DNA from 2 places in the Kitasatospora sp. NPDC002543 genome. Region 2 is predicted to be linked to the other one. Evidence: riboswitches for the same ligand, from Rfam matches in the RefSeq annotation. Region 2 holds a riboswitch; the other holds the start of a gene.

Region 1 (7,285 bases), on a different contig from region 2:
CGCCGAGCGGGTCGCCGAGGTGGAGCGCCTGGTGCTGCTCACCGTCGGCCACGACCCGGCCCCCGGCGACCGCGACGGCGAGGTGCTCTGCGACGCGGACCTCGCCGTCCTCGGCGGCACCCCCGAGGCGTACGCGGCGTACGCGGCCGCCGTCCGGGAGGAGTACGGCTTCGTGCCCGCCCCGGACTTCACGGCCGGCCGGGCCGCCGTCCTGCGCCACCTGCTCGCCCTGCCCGCGCTCTACCGCACCCCCGCCGCCCGCGACCGCTTCGCGGCGGCGGCCCGCACCAACCTGACGGCCGAACTCGCCGCCCTCCGGGCCGCGGCCGAGCCCTGCCGGGACGCCCCCTAGACGAGCTTCCCCACCGGCGCCACCACGGCGCCCCGCTTGCCGCAGACCCAGTGCGGCTCCGGCCCGAGCTCGGGCTCCACGCCCAGCGCGTGCGGGTCGCCCTCGGCCGCGCAGTCCTCGCACAGCGGCCAGCGCCCGTACGCCTCCAGCAGCGCGTCCTGGACGTCCTGGGCGACCAGCCCGAGCACGTACTCGGTGCCGTCCGGCCACTGCTCCAGCCACCAGCGGCGGTGGGTGACGGCCTGCTCCACCAGCGAGACGACGGCGGCGTCCGCCACGTCCCGCGCGGTGAGGTCGGCCAGGATCAGTGCCCGCGCGTTGTGCAGGGCGGTCTCGATGTCGTCAGCAGCCATCCGTCCATTCTCCGCCGCCGCGCCCGAACGCCGAAACGCCGCGTGGGCGGCCCCCCGAAGGGAACCGCCCACGCGGACGAGGATCAGCCGATCCGACCGGGAACCCGATCAGGATCAGAAGTCCATGTCACCGCCCGGCATGCCGCCGCCGGCGGCCGCGGCGGCCTTCTCCGGCTTGTCGGCGATGACGGCCTCGGTGGTGAGGAACAGCGCCGCGATGGAGGCGGCGTTCTGCAGCGCGGAGCGGGTGACCTTGGCCGGGTCGATGATGCCCTCGGCGACCAGGTCGACGTACTCGTTGGTGGCGGCGTTCAGGCCGTGACCGGCGGGGAGGTTGCGCACCTTCTCCACCACGACGCCACCCTCCAGGCCGGCGTTGGTCGCGATCTGCTTGATCGGGGCCTCCAGCGCGACCTTGACGATGTTGGCACCGGTGGCCTCGTCGCCGTCCAGCTCCAGCTTGTCGAACGCGACACCGGCCTGCAGCAGGGCGACGCCACCACCGGCGACGATGCCCTCCTCGACGGCGGCCTTGGCGTTGCGGACGGCGTCCTCGATGCGGTGCTTGCGCTCCTTGAGCTCCACCTCGGTGGCCGCGCCGGCCTTGATGACGGCCACGCCGCCGGCCAGCTTGGCGAGGCGCTCCTGGAGCTTCTCGCGGTCGTAGTCCGAGTCGCTGTTCTCGATCTCGGCGCGGATCTGGTTCACGCGGCCCGCGACCTGCTCGCTGTCGCCGCCGCCGTCGACGATGGTGGTCTCGTCCTTGGTGATGACCACCTTGCGGGCGGTGCCCAGCAGGTCGATGCCGGCGTTCTCCAGCTTGAGGCCGACCTCCTCGGAGATGACGGTGCCACCGGTGAGGATGGCGATGTCGCCGAGCATGGCCTTGCGGCGGTCACCGAAGCCCGGGGCCTTGACGGCGACGGACTTGAAGGTGCCACGGATCTTGTTCACGACCAGGGTCGACAGGGCCTCGCCCTCGACGTCCTCGGCGATGATGACGAGCGGCTTGCCGCTCTGCATGACCTTCTCCAGCAGCGGGAGCAGGTCCTTGACCGAGCCGATCTTGGAGTTGGCGATGAGGATGTACGGGTCCTCGAACGTCGCCTCCATGCGCTCCAGGTCGGTGGCGAAGTAGGCGGAGATGTAGCCCTTGTCGAAGCGCATGCCCTCGGTGAGCTCGAGCTCCAGACCGAAGGTGTTGCTCTCCTCGACGGTGATGACGCCTTCCTTGCCGACCTTGTCCATGGCCTCGGCGATCAGCTCGCCGATCTGGGTGTCAGCGGCGGAGATGGAGGCGGTGGAGGCGATCTGCTCCTTGGTCTCCACGTCCTTGGCCTGGGCCAGCAGCTGGTCGGAGACGGCCGCGACGGCCTTCTCGATGCCGCGCTTCAGGGCCATCGGGTTGGCGCCGGCGGCGACGTTGCGCAGACCCTCGCGAACCAGGGCCTGGGCGAGCACGGTGGCGGTGGTGGTGCCGTCACCCGCGACGTCGTCCGTCTTCTTGGCGACCTCCTTGACGAGCTCCGCACCGATCTTCTCGTACGGGTCCTCGAGCTCGATCTCCTTGGCGATGGAGACACCGTCGTTGGTGATCGTGGGGGCGCCCCACTTCTTCTCCAGCACGACGTTGCGGCCCTTGGGGCCGAGCGTGACCTTCACCGCGTCGGCGAGCTGGTTCATGCCACGCTCAAGGCCGCGGCGAGCTTCCTCATCAAAGGCGATGATCTTGGCCATCAGAAGTGGTCCTCCGGGACACGGTCGACTGCTCGGACCAAGGGGTGCCCGCGACGGACGGCCCTGGTGTGCGGAGGTTCATTCCCCTCCGCTCCCGGGGGCCTCACCGACCCGGTCCGCTGTCACTCTCACACTGTGAGTGCTAACGCCAATGATTAGCACTCCCCTGGGTCGAGTGCAAGCCCAATCGGCGATCCGCGAGCCGCCGCGAGGGGCTTCCGGGGAACGCCGACGGGCCCGTACGACGCGTGTCGCACGGGCCCGTCGAGAAGCGAGTGGTCACCAGCCGTAGGGCCGCGCCGAGCTCCTGGAGCCGGAAGGGGTCAGACCGCGGCGCGGACCATGTCCGCCTGCGGGCCCTTCTGTCCCTGAGAGATCTCGAACTCGACCCGCTGGCCCTCCTCGAGGGTGCGGTAGCCGTCCATCTGGATCGCGCTGTAGTGGACGAAGACGTCCGCACCACCGTCGACCGCGATGAAGCCGTAGCCCTTCTCCGCGTTGAACCACTTGACGGTGCCCTGAGCCATTCCGAACTCCCCTAGTGCTGTGCTGGCCCTTCACGCGCCCGCAGGTCGCGGGCCCGGGTTGGTTGAAGGCCGGCCCGGGGAACCCCCCCTGGGCGCAGCCGTGCACGCCGCAACCCTCCGTGCAGGACGCCAGGCGGCTTCCGGCGGGCGGCTGATTGCGTCGACCGCCGCTGAATGTATCCGGATCGACGCCCTCTGCAACAGGGTCAGCCACCGGTAATTCCGCCGGGGCGTCAAGGGACAGGCCGGGCCGAACCGGAATAATCTCGGCATTCCACGCCGGACATAGCGGACGAATTACCCAAATGATCGCGGGAATTCTGACATCTGCCTGACATGTTTCCCGGGCCGCGCCCCACGGCCGGGCGCCCCCGGGCCGAGCACTGCGGGGGCCGAAAGGGAAACCCTGTTCCCAGCCGAGCCACACTCTACTCCGACTCGACCCGGAAATATTCCAGCCGGAATGCGAGCGGTCGCCCGCGCATACGGGGAACGGAATTCCGTACGCGCGGGCGACCGCGGGCTACTCGGGAACGGCTCAGCAGCCGCCGGCCACCGCCGGGATGATCGAGACGCTGGCGCCGTCCCCGATCTCGGTCGCCAGGCCCTCGGCGAAGCGCACGTCGTCGTCGTTCACGTAGACGTTCACGAAGCGGCGCAGCTTGCCGGTGTCGTCCAGGATGCGGGCCGAGATGCCCGCGTGGTTCTTCTCCAGGTCGGCGACGACCTCGGCCAGGGTGGCGCCCTCGGCGGTCACCTCGGCGGCGCCGCCGGTGTAGGTGCGCAGGATGGTGGGAATGCGGACGTTGGCGCTCATGACTCTCCTTGCGGGGGCTGGCCTTGCTGGGGTGGTTCCGGGGTGGTTCAGGCGGACACGAGGCCGGCGGCGCGGAACGAGTCCAGCGTCGGGCGGATGACGGCGGTCATCCCGGCGTCGGAGACGGCGTCCAGGGTCTTCAGGCCGTCGCCGGTGTTGATCGCGACGGTCTCCTTGGCCGGATCCAGCTGCCCGGTCTCGACCAGCTTCTTCAGCACGCCGACGGTCACGCCGCCCGCGGTCTCGGCGAAGACGCCCTCGGTCCGCGCCAGCAGCCTGATCGCCGCCACGACCTCGGCGTCCGTGACGTCCTCCACCGCGCCGCCGGTGCGGCGGGCGATGTCCAGCACGTACGGGCCGTCGGCCGGGTTGCCGATCGCCAGCGACTTGGCGATGGTGTTCGGCTTGACCGGCTTGATCACGTCCCGGCCGGCCTTGAACGCGGCCGACACCGGCGAGCAGCCCTCGGCCTGGGCCCCGAAGATCCGGTACGGCCGGTTCTCGACCAGGCCGAGCTTGATCAGCTCCTGGAGGCCCTTGTCGATCTTCGTCAGCTGCGAGCCCGAGGCGATCGGGATGACGATCTGCTCCGGCAGCCGCCAGCCGAGCTGCTCGCAGATCTCGTACGCCAGCGTCTTGGAGCCCTCGCCGTAGTACGGCCGCAGGTTCACGTTGACGAAGCCCCAGCCCTCGCCGGCCGGGTCGCCGATCAGCTCCGAGCAGAAGCGGTTCACGTCGTCGTAGTTGCCCTCGATGCCGACCAGCTCGCCGCCGTACACCCCGGCCATGACGACCTTGCCCTGCTCCAGGTCGTGCGGGATGAACACGCAGGACCGGAACCCGGCCCGGGCCGCCGCCGCACCCACCGCGCCGGCCAGGTTGCCGGTGGAGGAGCAGGACAGCGTGGTGTACCCGAACGCCCGGGCCGCCTCGATCGCGCAGGCGACCACGCGGTCCTTGAACGAGTGGGTCGGGTTCCCGGAGTCGTCCTTGATGTGCAGCTGGGCGGTGAACCCGAGCTCCCGGCCCAGGTTGTCCGCCTTCACCAGCGGGGTCCACCCCGGGTTCAGGTTGGGCTTCGACGCGACGTCGGCCGGAACCGGCAGCAGCGGCGCGTACCGCCAGATGGACGCCGGACCGGCCTCGATCCGCTTGCGCAGCTCCTCGGCACCCTCGCTGCCGAACTCGTAGGCGATCTCCAGCGGGCCGAAGCACTCCAGGCAGGCGAAGCTGGGGCCGAGCGGGAAGCGGGTGCCGCACTCGCGACAGGACAGCGCGGCGGCGGGGCCGAGGTCGACGGAAACCGGTGCGGTGCCGGAAAGGGTCGTCCCAGTGGTAGCCATGATGGCGAGGCCTCTCTCCTCATCTTCCCCGGGTCGCGGTCGCGACACGGGCCGGAATTGGCACCTGTCCCGCCGGGGCCTGTCGTCGACGGCCGCGCGAGAAGGTTGCCGGGACGTCAACGGGCCGTTCCCTCAGTCCCTCTGGATGAGCTTGTGAAATTGTGGTGGTGCTCAACGGAGACCCCGGCGTGCAAAGGTCCGACCGCTGTACGAAGACTGTATCCGAAGGCGTCAATCCTGAACGGGACCGTCCGCCACGCGAGATGGCCCGTCCCACCGACCCCGCCGAGGAGAACTCCGTGCCCGCCGAACCGACCCCCGAGCTCCTCCCGCAGGCGGCGTCCTGGCTCCGCCGCCGCTCCTGGAGCGCGGCCGACCGGCCGGTGCGCACCCTCCTCGCGGCCAAGGAGCGCACCGGCCGCACCGTCAGCGTCGTCCTCCCCGCCCTGGACGAGGAGGCCACCGTCGGCGACATCGTCCGCACCATCCGCCGCGAGCTGATGGAGCGGCTCCCGCTCGTCGACGAACTCGTCGTCGTCGACTCCGGCTCCACCGACGCCACCGCCGCCGTCGCCGCCCAGGCCGGCGCCCGGGTCGAGCACCGCGACGCCGTGCTGCCCCGGCTGCCCGCCGTCCCCGGCAAGGGCGAGGTGCTCTGGCGGTCGCTGCTGGTCACCCACGGCGACATCGTCTGCTTCGTGGACGCGGACCTGCGCGAGTTCGACCCGGCCCTCGTCTCGGGCATCGTCGGCCCGCTGCTCACCGACGAGTCCATCCAGCTGGTCAAGGCCATGTACGACCGCCCGCTGGAGTCGGAGGGCGCCGTCCTGCCCGCCGGCGGCGGCCGGGTCACCGAACTCGTCGCCCGCCCCCTGCTCAACCTCCACTGGCCGGAACTCGCCGGTTTCGTCCAGCCGCTCGGCGGCGAGTACGCGGCCCGCCGCTCACTGCTCGAACGGCTGCCCTTCCCCACCGGCTACGGCGTCGAACTCGGCCTGCTGGTCGACGCCCTGGAACTGGCCGGCCTGGACGCCCTGGCCCAGGTGGACGTCGGCGTCCGGCACCACCGCCACCAGGACGGCCAGGCCCTCGGCCGGATGGCCGCCACCATCTACCGGACCGCCCTGGAACGCCTCGACCGCACCCACCGCCTCAAGGCCTCCGCCGACCTCGTCCACCCCCACCTCACCCAGTTCACCCGCGACCCGGAGACGCGCGCCTTCACCGCCCACACCCACCCGGTGATCGCCCTGGAACGCCCCCCGATGCACACCGTCCCCGAATACGCGACCCGGCACTGAGGGGCCCCGACGGGGTTTGCCACCCCGAACCCCCGGCAACATCCCAACCATGGGCGATCTCACGACCAACCGTTCGAGCGCGACCGGCACCGCCCCCGTCCTGGTCGCCTCCAACCGGGGACCGGTGTCCTTCGGCACCGCCGACGACGGCACGCTGACCCTGCGCCGGGGCGGCGGCGGCCTGGTCTCCGGCCTCTCCGCCATCGGGGACCCGAACGCCGTCTGGGTGTGCGCGGCCCTCAACGACTCCGACCGCAGAGCCGCCGCCGAGGCGCCGCACGGCCGCCTCGACCTGGCCGGCCACGAGGTCGGCGGCCAGGCCGTCCGGATGCTGGACATCGACCCGCGGACCTTCGCCCGCGCCTACAACGGCGTCGCCAACTCCACCCTGTGGTTCGTCCACCACCTGCTCTACGCGACCCCGACCGCGCCCTCCTTCGACGCCGGCTTCCGCACCGAGTGGGCCGCCTACCGGGCCTACAACGAGGCCTTCGCCGAAGCCCTCGCCGCCGAAGCGGCCCCGGGCGCCGCGGTCCTCGTCCAGGACTACCACCTCTCCCTGGTCCCGGCCCTGCTCCGCGCGGCCCGCCCCGACCTGCGGATCGGCCACTTCTCGCACACCCCCTGGGCCCCGCCCGAGTACTACCGGCTGCTGCCCGACGACGTCGCCCGGGCCGTCCTCACCGGCATCCTGGGCGCCGACCGGGCCGGCTTCCTCACCGAGCGCTGGGCCCGCGCCTTCGCCGCCTGCTGCGAGGACCTCCTCGGCGCGGACGTCGACCACGACGCGCTCACCGTCACCCACGACCGCCGCACCACCGCCCTGGGCGTCCACGCCCTCGGCGCCGACGCCGA
Region 2 (7,285 bases):
GGTTGGGCTCATCGTTGGTGGTGTGGCGGACGAAGGCCACGATCTGCTTCTTCTGCTCCTCGGGCATGGTGGTGTCCGGGAACGACGGCATGTTCTGCGGGCCGGTCTGCATGGCCTCGTAGATGTGCTTGGCGTCCACACCCTCCAGCGACGGGGCGTACTTGCCCTTGGTCAGGGCACCGCCCTGGCCGGCGAAGTTGTGGCACTGGGCGCAGTTGGTGCGGAACAGCTCGCCACCCTTGGAGATGTCCTCGGGGTTGGTCGAGGTGAACTGCTCCTCCGTCGGGGTCACCGGGCCGGGACCGAGGGAGGCGACGTAGGCGGCGAGCTGGTCGATCTCGGCCTGCGAGTAGATGTTCTTCTTGCGCGGGACCTGGGCGCCGGGCTGCTGGGCCGGCATGCGGCCGGTGCCGACCTGGAAGTCGACAGCGGCGGAGCCGACGCCGACCAGGCTCGGACCGTCACTGCTGCCCTGGCCGTTCAGGCCGTGGCAGGAGGAGCAGCCCACGGCGAAGAGCTTCTTGCCCTCATCGATCGCGAGCGACTGCGCGGCGACGTCGGCCTGCGCCTTGTCGGCGGGCGCGAACGCGGCGTACAGCCCCCCGGTTGCCGCCAGGGCGAGAAGTAGGACGACCAGCGCCGCCAATGGGTGGCGCCGTCGTGCGGAGAGCTTTTTCACGGAATAACCCCGGTGTCAGGATCTGGTCGACTGGTGGGTGCACCCGGCGGCCGGTCTGGCCGGCACGAGGCTGCCTGTCTAGGGCTGCGCGCGCGGTCGGTCGGTGGGAGCGTCGGCACCGGCAGAAGCGGCCCGTCGCCGGTGAGGGCGGGGGCCGCAGCCGGTGGCCAGCGACCTGATCAGCTGGTTACTTGATCAGGTAGATGGTCGCGAACAGGCCGATCCACACGACGTCGACGAAGTGCCAGTAGTACGACACGACGATCGCGGCGGTGGCCTGCTCGTGCGTGAAGCGCTTGGCTGCGTACGTCCGTCCCAGGACCAGCAGGAAGGCGATCAGACCACCCGTCACGTGCAGCCCGTGGAAGCCGGTGGTCAGGTAGAACACCGTGCCGTACGGGTCGGAGGACAGCGAGAGGCCGTCCTTCTTGACCAGCTCGGTGTACTCGAAGACCTGGCCGCCGATGAAGACCGCGCCCATGGCGAACGTGAGGATGAACCACGCCCGGAGCTTCTTCACGTCACCGCGCTCGGCAGCGAACACGCCGAGCTGGCAGGTGAGCGAGGAGAGCACCAGGATCGTGGTGTTGACCGAGGAGAAGGGCACGTTGAGGGCGTGGGCCTTCTCGGTCCAGAACTCCGGCCCCTTGACGGAGCGGAGCGTGAAGTACATCGCGAAGAGGGCCGCGAAGAACATCAACTCGGAACTGAGCCAGACGATCGTTCCGACGCTGACCATGTTCGGCCGGTTGACCGATCCGTGCGCGTGCCCGGTTTCTACTGCTGTTGCTGTCGCCACGACGGACATTATGTCGGTCCCTTATTCCGTCTTCACGTCGGGGGGTGTCCCTCGGAGTGTCCGGTGCGTGCGGTATGCCCGCTTGGCGGGCGGCAGGGGGGCCGGACGGGGGCTGAGCAGCGGCGCGTCCCTTTTCTGATGGTTCCTCGGAGGGGCCTGTGACCCCGTTGCCCGGCGCGTCGTTGCACGGTCGGAGTAGCCGGGAGGGGTACGGGGGAGGGTGCCGGGTCGGCCGTACGGGTGGACTGGGCCGGGTCGGGTGACGGGCCGTCCTCCGGGCGGGTGAGCCCGGGGCGCGGCGGCTTGAGGAGGAACGTGCGCGAGGGGGACTCGGCGGACGGTGATCGGGAGTAGCATCCGGATCAGGCGAACGTGGTCCGGATCACACTTGAGGGAGCAGGGTCCATGGCGTACACGACCGATGAGACGCTCACCGTCCTCGTCTACAGCGACGACCGCAACACCCGCGAGCAGGTGCTGACGGCGCTCGGCCGCCGGCCCGCCGAGGATCTTCCGGAACTGTCCTACCTGGAGTGCGCGACCACCCCCGCGGTGCTCAAGGCGCTGGAGAAGGGAGGGGTGGACCTCTGCGTGCTGGACGGCGAGGCCGTTCCGGCCGGCGGGCTGGGCCTCGGGCGGCAGCTCAAGGACGAGATCTACGGCTGCCCGCCGGTGCTGGTGCTGATCGGCCGGCCGCAGGACTCCTGGCTGGCCGCCTGGAGCCGGGCGGACGCCGCCATCTCCCACCCGGTGGAGCCGGTGGCGCTCGCCGGGGCGGTGGCCACCCTGCTGCGGGCCAGGCTGGCGAAGCGGACTCCCGCCGTCCGCTGAAATCCGTGGCAGGAGTAGGAAAGAGAGGGTAGAAGCGAGCGCTTCGCTCGATAGGCTGGCTCCATCCGTACGGACGTCCCCCGCGATGGGGAACCGACAACAGCTGGAGTCAGCGATGGTGAACGTGAACCCTGCGAACGGCGGTAGCGACCCCGCGCAGGTGGTCCGCACCTGGCCGGACCTCCTGGCGGCGCTGTTGCAGGGGGAGGACCTCGACCGTTCGTCCACCGCGTGGGCGATGGACCGGATCATGAGCGGCGAGGCGTCCCCCGTACAGGTGGCCGGCTTCATGATCGCGCTGCGGGCCAAGGGCGAGTCGGTCGAGGAGATCTCCGGCCTGGTCGACGCGATGTACGCGCACGCCGAGCCGCTGGAGATCCCCGGCCCGGCGGTGGACATCGTCGGCACCGGCGGGGACCGCGCGAAGACCGTCAACATCTCCACCATGTCGGCGATCGTCGCGGCGGCCGCCGGTGCCAAGGTGGTCAAGCACGGCAACCGCTCGGCCTCCTCCACCAGCGGCTCCTCCGACGTGCTGGAGAAGCTCGGGGTGGCGCTGGACATCTCCTCCCGGAGGGTCGCCGAGGTGGCCGAGGAGGTCGGGCTCACCTTCTGCTTCGCGGCCAAGTTCCACCCCTCGATGCGGCACGCCGCCACCGCGCGGCGCGACCTGGGGGTGCCGACGTCCTTCAACATCCTCGGCCCGCTGACCAATCCGGCGAAGGTCACCGCGCACGCCATCGGCTGCTTCGACACCCGGCTGTCCGGGCTGATCGCCGGCGTGCTGGCGGAGCGCGGGGCGACGGCGCTGGTCTTCCGCGGCGACGACGGGCTGGACGAGCTGACCATCACCACCACCTCCCAGGTCTGGATGGTGCGCGACGGGGTGGTCACCGAGACCACCTTCGACCCGCGGGACGTCGGCATCGAGCTGGTCGGCATCGAGGCGCTGCGCGGGGCGGACGCCTCCTACAACGCCGAGGTCGCGCGGCGGCTGCTGGCGGGCGAGCACGGGCCGGTGCGGGACGCCGTCCTGCTGAACACGGCGGCGGCGCTGGTCGCGCTGGACCTGACCGACGCGCCGCTCGCCGAGCAGCTGGCGGTCGGCATGGAGCGGGCCGCCAAGGCGATCGACTCCGGTGCCGCACAGGACCTGCTGCGGCGCTGGTCGGAGGCCACCAGCCGCTCCTGAGGCGTGAGTTGAGGGGCCCGTGGGAAATCCTCCCGCGGGCCCCTCGCGCTGTCCGGATGCTGGATGCCCGTTTGACCGCCCGATGGACGCGGCCTAGAGTCTTGGCCAGGTCATGAGTGACAGCGCCAAGCCCCAGCTTGCTGTCCGGCAACCCTCCGTCCGTGGCGGGGTGCCCTGGGTGAGGACCGGGTCGTCACGGCAAACCGTCCGTGCGACAAGCGCGGACACCCGACGACTTGCACTCCCGGGGTCCCTGACCCAGAAGGAGTGCATTCTCATGTCCCTCGCCACCGAAACCTGCGCCGCCCCGCTCGCCGTCCTCGGCGCCGACGTCCAGGTCCCGCTCGCCAGCGGTGAGAAGGTCGGCTACGCGGCGCTCGACTACGCGGCCAGTTCGCCGGCGCTCCAGCGGGTGTGGGACGACGTCGCCGCCTACGCGCCGTACTACGGCAGCGTCCACCGCGGGGCCGGGTACCTCTCCCAGCTGTCCACCGACCTGTTCGAGCAGAGCCGCCGCACCGTCGGCGAGTTCCTCGACCTGCGCGAGGGCGACCAGGTGGTCTTCACCCGGGCCACCACCGACTCGCTCAACCTGCTGGCCGCCGCCCTTCCGGCCGGCACCCGGGTGTTCGCCTTCGAGACCGAGCACCACGCCTCGCTGCTGCCCTGGGCCCACGCCGGACTGGACGTCACCTACCTGCGGGCGCCGCGCTCGCGGGCCGAGGCGGTGGAGGCGCTGGACACCGCGCTCGCCGAGGCGCCCGAGGGCCCCAAGCTGCTGTGCGTCACCGGCGCCTCCAACGTGACCGGCGAGCTGTGGCCGGTCGCCGCGCTGACCGAGACCGCGCACCGGCACGGCGCCCGGGTGGTGCTGGACGCCGCCCAGCTGGCGCCGCACCACCGCGTCTCGGTGCGCGAGCTGGGCGTCGACTGGATCGCCTTCTCCGGGCACAAGATCTACGCGCCGTTCGGCGCCGGGGTGCTGGCCGGCCGGGCGGACTGGCTGGACGCGGCCGAGCCGTACCTGGCGGGCGGCGGGGCGACCCGGACGGTGGCCCGGGAGACGGACGGCTCGGTGGCCGTGCAGTGGCACACCGGCCCGGCCCGGCACGAGGCCGGCTCGCCGAACGTCATCGGCGCCTACGCGATCGCCTCGGCCTGCCGGGCGCTGACCGAGGCCGGCTTCGACGCGCTGGAGGCCCGCGAGCAGCAGCTGATCGCCCGGCTGACGGCCGGGCTGGCCGAGATCCCGCAGGTCAAGGTGCTGAACCTGTTCGGCGCGGACTCCGCCCGGGTGGGCGTGCTGTCCTTCGTCGTCCGGGGCTGGAACAGCTCGCACTTCTCGGCCGCGCTCTCCGCCGAGTACGGGATCGGGGTGCGCGACGGGCTGTTCTGCGCCCACCCGCTGGTGCGCACGCTGCTCGGGGACGAGGAGGTGGCGCCGTCCGAGTGCGGGGCGCCGGAGCCCTCGCTGCCGGGCGAGCGCAGCCTGAACGCGATCCGGGTGAGCTTCGGCGCCGGGACGCCGGACGAGCACGTCGACCGCTTCCTGACCGCCGTCCGGGAGCTGGTCACGGACGGCGCGGCCTGGAGCTACCGCAACGAGGGCGGGCGCTGCGTCGCGGACGCTCGGCGGGCGGGCTGACGCCTACTCGTCCAGGCCGAGCGCGAAGGCGGCCTCCAGGTCGTGCTGGGAGTAGGTGCGGAAGGCGATCTGGGTCTCGGTGTGCGCCACACCCGGGACCTTGTTGAGCCGGCCGGGGATGACCTCGGCCAGGTCGTCGTGCCGGCGCACCCGCACCATCGCCACCAGGTTGTAGCCCCCGGTCACCGAGTAGACCTCGCTGACGCCGTCGATGGCGGCGATGGATTCGGCGATCTCCGGGATGCGGTCGACACTGGTCTTGATCAGGACGATGGCGGTGATCACAGTTCGGGCTCCTTTGTGGGGTGCCGCCAGCGTATCGGGCGTCGGCCCGGTCGTCGCGGGGGGTGGCGGACCACGGTACAGGCGTACAGGAACCCGGCGCAGAAGCCGATCACATGGACCAGGTAGGCCACCCCGGGCCCCGCCGAGTGCACCGACCACCACTGCAGGGCGAACCAGAGGCCGAGCACCAGCCAGGCGGGGAAGCGCAGCGGCAGGAAGAGCAGCAGCGGGACGAGGGTGGTCACCCGCGCCCGGGGGTGGAGGCGCAGATAGGCGCCGAGGACGGCGGCGATCGCGCCGGAGGCCCCGATCAGCACCCGGGTGGAGTTCGGCGAGTGCGCCTCGGCGAGGGCGAAGCCGTACGTGCTCACACCGCCGGCGGCCAGGTAGAAGACGGCGTACCGGGCCCGGCCCAGCCGCCGTTCCACGGTGGGGCCGAAGACCTGGAGGAAGAGCAGGTTCCCCAGCAGGTGCAGCCAGCCGGCGTGCAGGAAGAGGCCGGTGAGCACGGACAGGGCCGGGTGCTTGCCCGGGGTCGGGGCGGCCGGGCAGCCGGGGGCCGGGTCGGGGGCCTCGGCGAGCTGTTCGGCGGTCAGCGGCCGTCCGGCCAGCACCTCGGCCGGGACGGCGCCCCAGCGCTGCTCGTACCGCTGCTCCGCGCAGACCCGCGCCGGGCCGCTGCCGTACAGCGGGTTGAGCCCCGCGGCCGGGCCGAGCAGGAAGACCAGGGTGTTGAGCGCGATCAGGCCGTACGTGACCGCGGGGGCGGCCGCCGCCGGGCGGCCGCTCCGGGCGGCGGTGTGGTCGGGGACCGCGAGCGCCATGCGGCCAAGCATCCCTCCGGGCGCCGCAGGTGACACCGCGGTTTACGGCAGGTGGACCAGTGCGGGTCTTCAGGCGACCGGTGGTCGCGGCGGTTGCCCCAGGCAATAGGCTTGGGGCGGGCATTCCCGCCTCCCGCCGCCGACGCCGGGGCTCCGGGGGGAGCGCCTGGCCCACGCAGGGACCACCCGAGAGGACCCCCGATGACCGTCCCCGCCCTGACCGCCGAGACGCGCTGGCGCTGCACCCTGTGCGGCAACCTCACCCGCTTCGACGTGACCCGCACCGCGCGGGTGACCGAGTTCCTGCACTTCGACCTGGCCGGCGAGTCCAAGGTCGAGGAGACCGAGGTGCTGAGCGAGACGGTCGAGTCGGTCCGCTGCCGCTGGTGCAACGCGGTGGACCAGGTCGAACTGGTGGCCCGTCCGGGCTCCGAAGGGGCGCAGGCCCCCGCCGAGCAGGGCTGACCCGCACCGCTGCGGCGCGGGCGGGTGCACGGCGCACCCGCCCGCGCGGCACGGGACAATACAGACAAGACGCACGGAGCGTGACGACAGGGGGAGGTCGCGGCCGTGCCCCGCTGGACCAGGATCGGAGCCGAGGACGTGGTGGACGCAGCGAAGGAGCCCGGCGAAGCCCAGGGGCTTCGGCCCGCTGCTGCCGAGGCCCCGGCCGAGGCCGCCGGGACGGCGGACGGCTCCTCCGAGTCCGCGGCGGAGCGTGCCGCCGAGAAGCTGGACCGCCCGCTGCCCGAGGGCGTGCGCCGGCGTGTGGTCGGGCTGGCCTCGGACGCGCTCGGCGGGCTGCCGGCGGCCGAGCTCCCGCAGAGCCTGCGGCAGTACGTCAAGTTCACCCCGGCGCGGCGGGCCAAGTACGCGGCCACCGCGCTGGCGGCGGCGCTGGAGGCGGAGCCGGCCTTCCGGGTGCGGATAGCGGAGCGGCTGCGGCTCGGGCAGCCGGACCTGGTGAAGGCGCTGGAGTCGGGCACCGTGCCGAGCGCCGCCGATCCGATGGACGTCGCGGCCGCCGCCT

The links. Region 2 has a riboswitch for S-adenosylmethionine ahead of ACWD4P_RS16205 (aminotransferase class V-fold PLP-dependent enzyme). Riboswitches for the same ligand answer to the same signal wherever they lie in the genome.
Region 1: it holds a riboswitch for S-adenosylmethionine, as region 2 does, so the genes downstream of both, thrC (threonine synthase) here and ACWD4P_RS16205 (aminotransferase class V-fold PLP-dependent enzyme) in region 2, are expected to answer to the same signal.

What each region holds. Positions count from the first base shown of each region.
Region 1 covers NZ_JBSFWR010000001.1:157,936-165,220, forward strand. Annotated here, with positions in the region: gene ACWD4P_RS00685 (HD domain-containing protein) at 1-352, shown strand, start outside; gene ACWD4P_RS00690 (hypothetical protein) at 349-705, opposite strand; gene groL (chaperonin GroEL) at 820-2,442, opposite strand; gene ACWD4P_RS00700 (cold-shock protein) at 2,766-2,969, opposite strand; gene ACWD4P_RS00705 (MoaD/ThiS family protein) at 3,508-3,786, opposite strand; gene thrC (threonine synthase) at 3,834-5,129, opposite strand; SAM riboswitch class I at 5,146-5,281, opposite strand; gene ACWD4P_RS00715 (glucosyl-3-phosphoglycerate synthase) at 5,393-6,430, shown strand; gene ACWD4P_RS00720 (alpha,alpha-trehalose-phosphate synthase (UDP-forming)) at 6,480-7,285, shown strand, end outside.
Region 2 covers NZ_JBSFWR010000032.1:47,507-54,791, forward strand. Annotated here, with positions in the region: gene qcrC (cytochrome bc1 complex diheme cytochrome c subunit) at 1-679, opposite strand, end outside; gene ctaE (aa3-type cytochrome oxidase subunit III) at 867-1,487, opposite strand; gene ACWD4P_RS16195 (response regulator) at 1,884-2,309, shown strand; gene trpD (anthranilate phosphoribosyltransferase) at 2,425-3,501, shown strand; SAM riboswitch class IV at 3,610-3,728, shown strand; gene ACWD4P_RS16205 (aminotransferase class V-fold PLP-dependent enzyme) at 3,779-5,146, shown strand; gene ACWD4P_RS16210 (Lrp/AsnC family transcriptional regulator) at 5,150-5,431, opposite strand; gene ACWD4P_RS16215 (rhomboid family intramembrane serine protease) at 5,428-6,255, opposite strand; gene ACWD4P_RS16220 (hypothetical protein) at 6,457-6,720, shown strand; gene ACWD4P_RS16225 (NYN domain-containing protein) at 6,988-7,285, shown strand, end outside.